2 regions of the Allocoprobacillus halotolerans genome follow, and region 1 is predicted to be linked to the other one. Evidence: riboswitches for the same ligand, from Rfam matches in the RefSeq annotation. Region 1 holds a riboswitch; the other holds the start of a gene.
The links. A riboswitch is a leader RNA that binds a small molecule or an ion and turns the genes downstream of it on or off. The one in region 1 is predicted to bind thiamine pyrophosphate.
Positions count from the first base shown of each region.

Region 2: linked by a shared signal. The riboswitch ahead of NMU03_RS16915 (energy-coupled thiamine transporter ThiT) and the one ahead of thiM (hydroxyethylthiazole kinase) in region 1 are both predicted to bind thiamine pyrophosphate.

Region 1 is NZ_CP101620.1:1,289,436-1,296,033, reverse strand. It holds partial or broken gene thiD (bifunctional hydroxymethylpyrimidine kinase/phosphomethylpyrimidine kinase) at 363-1,066, opposite strand; gene NMU03_RS07755 (HAD family hydrolase) at 1,138-1,770, opposite strand; gene thiE (thiamine phosphate synthase) at 1,767-2,402, opposite strand; partial or broken gene thiM (hydroxyethylthiazole kinase) at 2,389-3,140, opposite strand; TPP riboswitch at 3,255-3,357, opposite strand; gene NMU03_RS07740 (PTS system mannose/fructose/sorbose family transporter subunit IID) at 3,458-4,294, opposite strand; gene NMU03_RS07735 (PTS mannose/fructose/sorbose/N-acetylgalactosamine transporter subunit IIC) at 4,316-5,101, opposite strand; gene NMU03_RS07730 (PTS sugar transporter subunit IIB) at 5,122-5,586, opposite strand; gene NMU03_RS07725 (PTS sugar transporter subunit IIA) at 5,604-6,029, opposite strand; gene NMU03_RS07720 (PRD domain-containing protein) at 6,185-6,598, opposite strand, start outside.
Region 2 is NZ_CP101620.1:2,841,924-2,848,521, forward strand. It holds gene tsaD (tRNA (adenosine(37)-N6)-threonylcarbamoyltransferase complex transferase subunit TsaD) at 1-673, opposite strand, end outside; gene rimI (ribosomal protein S18-alanine N-acetyltransferase) at 670-1,122, opposite strand; gene tsaB (tRNA (adenosine(37)-N6)-threonylcarbamoyltransferase complex dimerization subunit type 1 TsaB) at 1,113-1,718, opposite strand; gene tsaE (tRNA (adenosine(37)-N6)-threonylcarbamoyltransferase complex ATPase subunit type 1 TsaE) at 1,706-2,158, opposite strand; gene NMU03_RS16905 (DUF402 domain-containing protein) at 2,139-2,702, opposite strand; gene NMU03_RS16910 (transposase) at 2,939-4,210, opposite strand; gene NMU03_RS16915 (energy-coupled thiamine transporter ThiT) at 4,418-4,966, opposite strand; TPP riboswitch at 5,032-5,132, opposite strand; gene NMU03_RS16920 (acetate/propionate family kinase) at 5,241-6,431, shown strand; gene NMU03_RS16925 (SpaA isopeptide-forming pilin-related protein) at 6,484-6,598, opposite strand, start outside.

The DNA.
Region 1 (6,598 bases):
GTCATATCTTTAATATCTCATTCTAACATACATAAAGTTTTCCAAAAACGTTCAATTTCCTGTGTACGACTTTCTTCACTTTCACTAGGAGAATATTTTAACGCTAATGTTTCTATTGCCTGACGTTCCTCTTTTTAAAGCTTCTATACATTCTTCTTTTGATAAAGCCTGTCTTTTTCTACGCATTTCTTTCATTTTTATCTCTCCTCCATAAAATAAAAGCATTGATTTTCGTATCTTCAATGGCCTAACGATACGAAACCAATGCTCTCTGGTTTACTCGACAGCAAACCTTAATGACATGTCTTGATGCCATTATATCATACTTACCCTATAAATCCTGTAATCTTCACAACAAACTCTTATAAATTCCAGCAATGATTGAGCGGTCCACTACCATGTCCTAAATCAAGATTTGCTTTTAAAGCACCAGTAATATATGCTTTGGCTTTTTCCACACTTGTTTTTAAATCATAACCTAATGCCAAATGCGATGCAATAGAACTTGATAAAGTACATCCTGTTCCATGCGTATTAGGATTATCTATATGTTCACATTCTAACCAATAAACTTGTCCATCAATCACTAGCAAATCATCAGCTCTTTGTTCAAAATGTCCACCTTTAATCAAAATAGCACCTTGATACCATTGTTGAATTTCTTTAGTAGCCTGAATCATATCTTCCTTGCTTTGAATAGGGTGATTAACCAAAACTTCAGCCTCAGGAATATTTGGAGTAATAATACATGATATAGGAATCAATTCATTTTTCAAAGCTTCTAAAGCACTGTCTGCCAAAAGACGTGAACCACTTGTAGACACCATAACTGGATCTACAACAATATTTTTTGCCTGATATTTTTTTAATTGTTCAACAATCTTATGAATCAATTCTGGCTGAGAAACCATACCAATCTTCACAGCATCGGGATAAATATCTTCAAATACACATTGAAACTGTTCTTCTAAAAATGTGGTGTCACATCCATAATATCCTTTACACCTAATGTGTTTTGCGCAACCAATGCAGTTATAATACTCATCCCATACACCTTATGTGCCATAAATGTTTTTAAATCTGCTTGTGCTCCTGCTCCTCCTGTAGGATCTGTTCCAGCAATTGTTAAAACTGTTTTCATTTAATAACCTCCATTTCATAAAACGTCATAAAATACTGATTGGCAATTTGACATATCTGTTTCCATTCTTTTTGATTGGCTTTATCATAAATAGCCCATGTTTTTAACTTAGCGGTTTTTGCACTTTTTAGGGCATGATAAGCATCTTCAATCACAATACAATCTTCCAAATGATATTTTTCTATTACTTTTTGATAGCTTTGACTATCTGTTTTATCATAACCTATATCCTGACATGAAATAATGTGTTTAATAAATTGATCAATATGTAATCTTTGACATAAATGTTGTGTTAATAAAGAATCATTAGCAGTAAAAATAATAACATCTTGATGTTCTTGATAACATTTTTCTAAAAATTCAATAACACCTGCTTTCAAGGAAACATCTTCATATTCTTTCCATAGTTGTTTGATAAAATCTTTTTGAATATCTTTGATAGTTTTCTCTATTCCATATTCTTTTTGTAGATAGATAGCGGCTTGTGTTAACGACATGGTTTTTAAATCTTCTATAAGATTTGGCTTGATATCTTTGTTTAGACTTTGTAAATAATGGATAGCCAAAACTTCCCAAATATGCATAGAATCAACCAATGTACCATCTAAATCAATAATATATGTTTTCATAACTGTTTGACTAATCTTTTTAAATCTTGCGATGCTTTAACAATATCATCCTGGGCCATAATAGCACTCACAACAGCAACTCCATCAATCCCACTTTGTTGCAATTCTAAAATATTATCTTGTCCAATCCCACCTATCGCAATAACGGGAATATCAACCGATTGACAAATAACTTTTAATGTTTGTATATCCACATGTTTAGCATCATCTTTGGTATGTGTCACAAAAACAGAACCCACACCCAAATAATCTGCTCCATTATCTTGAGCTTTTAAAGCCTGATCAACTGTGCGTACTGACACACCTAATATTTTATCAGATCCAATCATTTTTCTAACAGTTTTAGCGTCCATATCATTTTGTCCTACATGAATGCCATCAGCATCTACTTCTAACATCACATCTATATCATCATTAATAATTAAAGGTATGTGATATTGATGACAAATATTCAAAAGTGTTTTACCTTCGTTGATAAATTCTTCTTGACTCAAATGCTTTTCTCTTAATTGGATGCATGTTACCCCACCTTGAATCGCTTTTTCCACTGCTTCACTTAATGGCTCTTTTAACCAGCGACGATCAGTCACTAAATAAAGAGGCATTGCTTGTTTAATTTCATCTTTCTTCAATCTTCATTCCTTCTTTCAACATACTATCATTAACCATTGATAAATAATCCATTAAATAAACTCTTAAACTGCCTATACCTAAATTCTTATCCATCACTTTTTGTTTAGCCAGTTCTCCACAATATCCCATCAAAGCTGTCACATATGCACATGCTTCTAATGAATAATCATGGTGTGTTGTTAAAAAGGCGGACATGATAGCACTCAACATGCATCCTGTTCCTGTAATTAAAGACATATCTGCGCATCCATTTTTCACAACAAATGCACGCTGATCATTCACAATGACATCAATAGCTCCACTTACAGCAATAATGGCACCTGTTTTCAAACTTAACTGTTGTAACCAAGCAATATTTTTATCTAAATTATCATCAGTGATAGTATCTGCCTCATTGGCATCAACACCCCTTGATAAAGACTGCATATTCATCAAGGCTTTCATTTCAGAAATATTTCCTCTTATCACATCAAAATGAACTTGATTAATTAGCTGTTTAACGGTTTGGTGACGTAACTGACTTGCCCCTATTCCTACTGGATCCAATAAGACGGGATGGTGAAGTTCATTGGCTTTTTTCCTGCTTTTATCATGGAAGGAATCGTGGCTTGATTTAATGTACCAATATTAATCACTAATCCCTGACAAATAGATGTAATATCTTCTACTTCAGCTTCATCATCTGCCATAATTGGACTTCCGCCAACTGCCAATAATGCATTGGCACAATCATTCATTGTTACCTTATTGGTTATACAATGAATCAATGGTTTAACTTGTCTAACTTGTTTCATCATATCTTCAAACATATTTTTCTCCTAACAAAAAGAATATATCATAGGGATATACTCTTACCATCAATCTTCTATCCCTACGTTGGCATTATCCAAATCAGGTATGGTCGAAGTTCACAACTTCCTCTCAGCCTATCTATAAGCTCCCATTTCTTTTATAATCATAACATGGTTATTTTTATACGTCAAAAAAAGATGAAATTATTTTTAAAATAGAAAAAGAACTGAAGCGTTTCAGTTCTCTATCTTCAAAGAATGTTTTATACAGCAAGTATACCGAAGTAATTTAATACAACTCCAACAACAAAACAAGCAATAACAATCACAATTGGGTGAACACCTTTTTTAACAAAATAATACATAATACCAGTTAAACATAATGGAAGTAATGCAGGCATAATTCCATCTAACACTTCTTGTAATACTAATGTTTCATTATAAACGATTGGTGTTGTAATGTTGACTAAAGTTGCACACATACCACCAACAACTATAAGCCCAGCAATTGAACAAGCATACATCACTTTATCCATCAAATTACTTTCTGACATCTGATGAATAACTTCTTGTCCTTTAACATAACCAAGTTTACCACCATACCATGTAATTGGAAAACTTACAGCAAACGAAATTAAGATAGCAATGATTGGTCCTAAAATGGAACCTTTCTGTGCTAAAGAAATACCAATACTCATAGCGATAATTCTAACAGTTCCTTGAAATAATGAATCTCCAATTCCTGATAATGGACCCATTAATGCAGTTTTAACATTTGTAATCATTTCAGGATTAAATGTATCTGGATGTTCAGCATATTCTTCTTCCATAGCAGCTGTTAATCCTAATACGAAAGCTCCACATTGAGGTGTAATATTGAAGAATTCCAAAGCTGCATTATATCTTTCTTTTTTCTTTTCAAGATCTTCTGGGTTTGGATATAAACGATCTAATGTTTTAGAAATACCCCACATAAAAGCCGTATTCATTTGTCGTTCATAATTCCAGTTGGTCTGCATACACCACCCACCCCAAAAGAATTCTTTACATTTCTTTTTTAACGGATAATTTTTTTGTACTTCTAGACCTTGTTTTGACATTTTATAATCCTCCTAACCTTATTAATCATCTAACTCATCTAATTCATCTACTGAACCATTAGCAGTTTGTAATTTTGAATCATTATCATATTTTAATTGATATAAAACTACAGCGAAAATAACAGCAAAAATAGCAATACCAGTTAAACTTATTCCTGAATAAGCAGCTATCGCAAATCCAAGGAAGAAGAAAATCGCATTTTTCTTATTAATCATAACTGAAAGCAACATCGCAAATCCAAAGAATGCTACTAAGTTCGCACCTAAAGTAATTCCATTTAATACAAATTCAGGAATAACATTATTAATAGCGTTAATTAAATCTGCACCAAAGTAAACTGCAATAAATACAGGAATAAAATAACAAATAGCATATAAAGCTGGTCCCCAAAAAATATTAATTGTTTTTGCTCTTTTAAAATTACCTTGAGCCACACAATTATCAATCATATGTGTCATACTAATACGAACAACTGAAGCCCCAGTTTCAATTAAAGTACTTAATAATGTCATAGGTGTTGCGATAGCTAATGCTGCTGAAATATCTGAACCAGTCATAATAACAATAGCACACCCAACAATCGCACCCATGTTCATATCAAAACCTGATGCTCCAATACTCATAAATCCTAAGCTTACCATTTCCATAGAAGCTCCGACTGCTAAACCTGTTTTTAGATCTCCTAAAAACAAACCTACAAGTGTACAGGTAATTAATGGTCTTTCAAAATTTAATCGCCCTAACATTCGTGAATCTAATCTACCAAATACAGCGATTAAACCAATCACAATTGCATTTAATAACATTTATTTTTCCTCCTCATTTATCAAATTTTTAATTCTTCTCTTTTTGTTGAAGGAAGCTGTTGCATAAATATTTTTGTTCCACAATCCATGATTTTCTTTGAATCTTCAACTTCCTCATCATTTAAATAAACAACATCTGAATATAATTTTGATCCTTCTTTTTTAGCGATACCACCATAATTGATTTCTTTAATTTTTGGATATTTTTCTATAAATCTAGCGGCATCTTTTGTACAACCAAAAACAATAAAAATAGTATCTTTAAGTTCTTCAACTTTAGGCATCTTAGACAAAGCTTTTTCCACAGTAAAAATATTCAATTTAACACCCGCTGGTTTAGACATATTTAATGCCATTTTTTGAAATTCATCATTAGCTGCCTTATCATCAATAACAATAATTCTTGATACTGCTAAATAATGTGTCCATGTAAATGCAACTTGTCCATGTACTAATCTATGATCAACTCTTACTGCTTTTATCATTCCATGTCACCTCCTAATTATAAATCATCATCTTCATCAATATTTCCAACTGAACTATTAATATATTTCACACCAAACAATTCTTCTTTTTCCTTCATTTTTAATACATCAGGAGTAATTGATGGTGTTGTTAATAATAAATCTATCAAAAAAGCTAAGTTAACGTTTGTCATCAAATGAAATGGATATGTTCCTAAATATTTCACAAATCCATTATTTACACTTCCACCTAATATATCTGTACAAATAATTAAATCTTTCTTTTCAAAATCATGATTTTCCATGATCTTTATGATTACTTGATCCAAATCAAAATCTGGTGTTGTATAACAACATACTGCTTGAATATCTTCATGCTCTCCCACAATAATATTTAAAGCGCTTACAAATCCATCGGCAAGATAGCCATGTGTGGCTATAATTATCTTTTTACTTTTTTCCATTTCTTCTATTCATTCCTTTCGTGCCAAAATATTCTTATTTTGCTGAAGAAGGTTCATACAACAACATTATTAATAAGTGTATATGACAACAACTCCTCAGTTTCATCGTTGGTATTTTCTCCTTCTTCATAATGGAAAGGAGTTATTCATTAACTTTATTCAATCTTTTCTTTACGCTCATCTGCTTCTATAAATTCATGAAGATAAGCTATTTCACTTGTTGGAATTGTAATGTTATATCTTTTTGAAATAACAAGAAAAGCATCATGTACATATTGAATAAATTTTGAATTATTTGTTTCAAAGTCTTCTAAACCATCAAAATCAGTAATTGCTGTTTTTGTAACTAATCTTTCAATCAGACAACAAACATGTATATATAAACCTATAAGTGTTTTCCCATCAAATTTTCTATGCATATAATCTTGTAAAACATCTATTGCCATACTGACGTTATCTAATAAAACTTTTGGATTTAAAATTGTTAAATATCCTACGACATTGAGTAAAGTAAAATTCTTTCTTAAATTACTAATCAAGTTATCTAATTCTGCAACATCCATATATTT
Region 2 (6,598 bases), 1.4 Mb from region 1:
GGGTAGCATTATGACAAAGATTGATGACTGCTGATTTTAATCCACTAAAAGAAAAGTTATAGCTGTCATCATTCATTGGTAAAGGCAATTGATAACTATGTTTTCCCTCTTTTGCCATACGATCAATGACCGGTCCACCAGGATAAGGCAAATGTAAAACACGTCCCACTTTATCATAAGCTTCACCAATCGCATCATCTAAAGTTTGACCAATGACTTCAAATGAAAATTCATGTTTCATATAAACAAGCTCACTGTGTCCACCACTCACGACTAGACATAAACATGGATATTGAATATCTTCAACAAGTTCATTGGCATAAATATGTCCAGCAATATGATGCACACCAATTAATGGTTTATGATATGCTAGAGCGAGTGTTTTAGCTGCCTGCATACCGACATGTAATGAACCAACAAGGCCTGGTCCTTTTGTCACTGCAATCGCATCAATATCTTGCATATTGACCTGAGCTTGTGACAAAGCTGTTTTTAAAACTGTCGATACACATTCAACATGCATACGACTAGCAATTTCTGGTACAACGCCTCCAAACATACGATGGGTATCAATTTGTGATGCTACAACATTGCATAATAATTCACGACGATTTTTTAAAATCGCAACAGCCATTTCATCACAGCTTGATTCAATAGCTAAAATAAGACTCATTGTCTTCCCTCCTTTACTACTTTTGTCATTAAAAAGGCATCTTCATGATTATCCTGATAATAATCAGGACGAATAGCCTGGATGGAAAAACCAAATTTTTGATATAAAGCAATGGCTTGATGATTTGATTTTCTAACCTCTAAGCTGATAGTTTCAACATCTTGAGCCAAAGCATAATCTAAAGCATACTGCAATAATTTTGTACCATAACCTTGTGACTGATAGGTTTTGTCTACTGCAATTGAAGCAATTTGAGCCTGTTCGTACATCACCCAAATATCAATATAACCTAATATTTGTGTATCTTTTTTGAGTACAAAAAGATATGCAAAAGGATTTTGAAACAATTCATATTCAAAGTCCTGTCTTGTCCAAGGCGAAGGCATCACATTGTATTCTAATTGTACAATGGTTTCCAAATCATTTTCAGCAAGTTTTTCTATAAACATATTTTTTTAGCCTCAACATCTTTTAAATAACGTGGCACCAAAGCATCTACATTTTCACAAACGGGCGTATTTTTAGCCAACTCATGTAAATTCAAAGCCAAATTAACTTCAACATTATCATAGCCTACAACCTCATTTTGTCCAACCACCTGAAAATCTTGATAAGATTGCATAAATTGTGGGAAGTGAATAATCTCCATCATTTGTTCTGGAATCAGTGCTTGTCCATTCTCATATGCACATACAAATACTTTTTGACTACGCGCATCAATAACCGATACACATTTTTGTAAACCAGCATAAGTGGCTAATGAAGAAATTGCTTTAATACGCACTGAAGAAATCACACTCAATGTTTTCGCAATTGTTAAAGCGACTCTTTCTCCTGTATAAGAACCTGGCCCAATTGTTAAAATGATTTCATCTATATCTAACAATTCTTTATGATATTTTTCTAATAATTTTTGAAGATAGGGAATCGCATTTTCAGATTGACGTTTAGACCCCATTTCTTGAATACTTTCCAGACATTTATTATCTTCATATAAAGCAACCATTAAATATTGATTCGATGTATCCATTATTAATTGTAACATATATCCATCTCCTTTAATAATTGCTGATATTTTTCACCATGAGCTATAAAATCCATACGACGTGTCTGATCGTTATTTTTTGTCATATGTATTTCTAATCTGTTTACTGGTAAAATGTCTTGAATATACATCGGCCATTCAATCACACAGATACCATCATTTTCAAACATTTCTTCAAATCCCAATTCTTCATTTTCACCCTCTAAACGATAAGCATCAAAATGATAAAAAGGCATTCTCCCTTGATATTCTTTAACAATCGTAAAAGTTGGTGAATTAATAATTTTGGTTACTCCTAATCCTTTTCCAATTCCTTTTGTAAAAGTTGTTTTTCCAACCCCTAACTCACCTTCTAAAGTAATAATTGCATTGGGAAATAAGTGTTTTGCAAGTTCTTCTCCAAAATCAATCATATCCTGTTCATTTTGAAAATCCACGATGATCCCTCCTTTTTCTATAATTTCCACTTTGGTAATAATGATACCAATACTGGGCAAAGCCCGGTCTAAATGGTCCTGACATATTCATCGTCATATCAATCAATTGAGAAAGTTGACGATGTAATATATCATCCAATTCATCACTATAATTCATTGCAACTTTATGCTGCTGATATTCTTCTTCATCTAAAATCTTATACTTATAATCAGGGAAGACTTTTAAATCTAAATCATAATCAATATATTTTAAAGCTTCACCATCATACAATGTAGGAGATGCAATATTGCAATAAAAATGCACCCCCGTCTTACGAATCATACAAATGACATTATACCATTTTCGTTTTGGGAAATAACAAATCGCTGGTTCCCTTGTATACCATTTACGTCCATCAGCTTCTGTTACCAAAGTTCTATTATTGACAACAATATAATGATGTGGTGTTTCTTCTAAAACCAGTCCTTTATCCCAACAACGATGAATACTTCCATCATGTTTATAACAATGAATAAGGATATTTTGACCAACAAATGTCTTATTCATAATCAATAACCTCTTTCTATAACAGAATTATTATACACAAGTTAACTCTTTTTTAAAGTAAATTTACCTTTGACTTTCGGTTTTTTGCATTCTTTTTTGAAGGGTATGTCTTGTTGTTTATTGTCATAACCCTTGTTTTCTTATCTATATCATCTTTTTTGTTTTTGTTCTCTTTTTATTGTAGCTGAAAAAGTGTCATTTTCATGACCTTTTTTATTATTTACTATATGTTCATTTTATAGTTTCAGTTGCAGCTGCCTGTATTCCTGCTTCTCTCTTATATTTTGAAACTCCTTGATTCCCTTTTGTGCATATTTTAATATTTCCTGTATCCCTTTACTGATCTGATAGCACCAGTAATATCTCTTTCCTTTAAGCGATTTGCTTCTCTCTATCATCTTTATGACTAGTAATTTCTTGTCTACTTTCTCTGCCAACAGTGTTATATGCCCTATATGCATCATCAATATCATATTCAATACATTTATTGATTTCATTGTCCTTACTCTTATATTTTCAAAACCATACTGATTCTTTTTGAATCTGAATTTCTCCTCGATTCGCCACCTTGACATATATGCCCTCACTATCTTATGCACATCTCTTTTATTCCTGATCTCTCTATTCGTTAAAAGCATCATCGGTTTTTCTTCACTTAATCCATACACAATGACTAGATTTAATATCCTTCCCTTTTGTGATGGCAGTTCCACTCTCGTATGTGATACATAGACTTCACTATCTTCCTTAGAAAAATACATGTTCATCTTAATCTTGCCTTTTCTTCTTTTGGCGATTTCTCCTACTTTCTTTGGCTTCCCTTTAAACAATAATGTTCTATTTTCTTTGAGTCTGATGATGAAATCATCTGCATTATGATTTTCATCTATGAAGTAATCATAAAATACATTGGCATCATATCCTCTGTCACATACAAATGTACATCTTTCAGGAATGAGAGATTTGACATATTTTATGCTCTTTATTGTTTCATCGTTCATTGACCTGAATCCTTCACTTTCAGTTGAATAGATATGGCTATACAAAGATATTGGATGATGTTGATCCTGTGTGAGGGCAGTTGCCTCACATACATGGTATCCAGGATAAATGTCATCCTTAAGTGAGGAAGCATCCCTGACCATACAAAGATCTTCAAATTTTCTTCCATATTTTTTGATGATTTCACTGTTATCAAGTAAAATGATCCTGTCTTCGCTAAGATGCTTGATAACCATATCATTATAATTGGATTTCATTTGGTTCATTGCTTCATCATCAAATTGAGCCAAATGATTGGATAATCTGTCAATTGTATAATTGAGCTTGATATTTTCATCAAGAGCTCTGGCAATATCGCTAAGTAGAACACTTTGACTTCTTGCAAGACCAAACATCATATCCATGACAAACTTGGCAGCAGGTTTATCAAGACTGTCTGATAATTTATTAGAAAAATTGACAATTTCTCTTTTCGTTTCATATAGATCTGTGGTAAAATAACTCATGGAAAATCCCTCCTAAATTTTGTTTATTGATCTAAAATTATTATAACATTTTAGAGGCTGATTTTCCTTATAAATAAAGCAAAACAGGCAATTTGTGAATAACTTTTTACCTGTTTTTTATTTTTTTACCGAAACTCAAAAATTTACCATCTTTTCTTATTCAATAAACTTTCTTCTTCAAAAGAAAAATCTCTCTTTAAAGAGAGATCATGAAAAAACATTTTTCAAACGATTATATAAAAGTGGTACAACAATCATACAAAGAATCAATGTAGGTCCAACATAAATCGCATTATATCCTAGTGAATAAACAACTGGATTCATCCCTTCAGGTGCATAGCTGGCAAATAAAAAAGCGCCTGAAGCAAAATGTGATAAATATTTTAAAAACATTGCCAAAAGAACACCCCAACAAATAGAAATATTTCCTATCTTCTGTGTTTTGATTAATGGTGTTAAACCACAAACAGCTAATGGTAAGACATAATCTAATAACACTGACCATGGTCCATAATAGTGTGCTAATCCTAAAATAAATTGTAAAAGTGCGACACCTACTCCACAAATCACACCATAACCTGCGCCCATCAAATAACCACATAACATAATCGCAATCACATCAACCGAAATTGTTCCACCCTGTGGTAATGATGGAATGATTTCATTGACATAACTTAAAACAAGTGTAATTGCCATAAACATGGCTAACATACACATGTTTCGAATTGAGTAGTCTACTCTAAAAATCTTTTTCATCTTTTTCTCCCCTTTCTTATAAGCCAACAAATAAAAAAGACTTTTTTAGCCACGTAAAAAAGTCAAACTCTCATTATTTGCACTCTCTACGCTGGCATTACCCAGTTCAGATCATAAGGGATAAGGTTTCAACCTTTCTCAGCAAAATGCACCCCTGGCTCATATTCATTATATTCTTTTTTAGAAAAAATACAAATATTTTTTACAAAACATTTTTTCCTAGTTTTTTTACAAATAAATGCTATAATAAAAGGGAATCAAGGAGGATAAGAAAATGGCAAAAATTATCGCAGTTAATGCTGGTAGTTCATCATTAAAATTCCAATTATTTGAAATGGATGATGAATCAGTAATTACTTCTGGAGTGATTGAAAGAATTGGTTTAGAAGATTCTATTTTTACAATTAAATTCAATGGTGAAAAAGATGTGCGTACTTTACCTATTCCAACACATAAAGAAGCTGTTCATTTATTGTTAGATACATTATTAGAGAAAAATATCGTTTCTTCATTAGAAGATATTAAAGGTGTTGGGCATAGAGTTGTTCAAGGTGGTTCTTATTTTAAAGAATCAGCAATTATTGATGAAGATGTTGTCAGCAAAATTGATGAATTAAAATCTTTAGCACCTTTACATAACCCTGCTCATTTAACAGGTTATTATGCATTTAAAGAAGCAATCCCTAGTGCAGGAGCTGTGGCTGTCTTTGATACAGCTTTCCATCAAACACTTGAACCAAGATGTTATATTTACCCTATTCCATATAAATTCTATACAGATTATAAAGTGAGAAAATATGGAGCACATGGAACTTCTCATTACTATGTTTCTCAAAAAGTCATTGAAAAACTTGGAAACCCTGAACATTCTAAAATTATCGTTGCTCACTTAGGAGCTGGTGGTTCTTTAACAGCTGTTAAAGATGGAAAATCTATTAATACATCTATGGGATTTACACCTCTTGCTGGAATCATGATGGGAACACGTAGTGGAGATTTGGATCCTTCTATCATTGATTACTTGATTGAACAAGTTGGTATGGATATGAAAGATGTTATTCATATGTTAAATAAAGAATCTGGATTATTAGGTGTTTCAGGTGTATCAAGTGACTTTAGAGATGTTTTAAATGCAGCGAATGAAGGTAATGAAAGAGCAAAATTAGCAATTGATATTTTCTTTAGACGTGTTATCGCTTATATTGGTAGATATTTTATAGCTTTAGGTGGTTGTGATGCGATTGCTTTCACTGCTGGTATTGGAGAAAACTCTGCTTATGCAAGAAAAGAAATCTTATCATTAGTCAGTGAAGCATTAGGAATTGTTGTGGATGATGATGCAAATGAAAATGGTGAAGGTGAACGTTTAATTTCTAAACCTGAATCAAAAATCAAAGTTTATGTTATTCCAACAAATGAAGAACTTGTCATCGCTAGAGATACAAAACGTTTATTAAACTTATAATAAAATAAGCATAGATTAAAAAAAGATGCAAGACTACTTGCATCTTTTTTGTTTACATTTGTTTTTGTTTTCTATCTCTATACATAATGACTAATATAAGGATGAAACATCCTCCTAATACAATAAGATGATTTATGAAATCAGAAGAATCATCTGTTTGAACAATT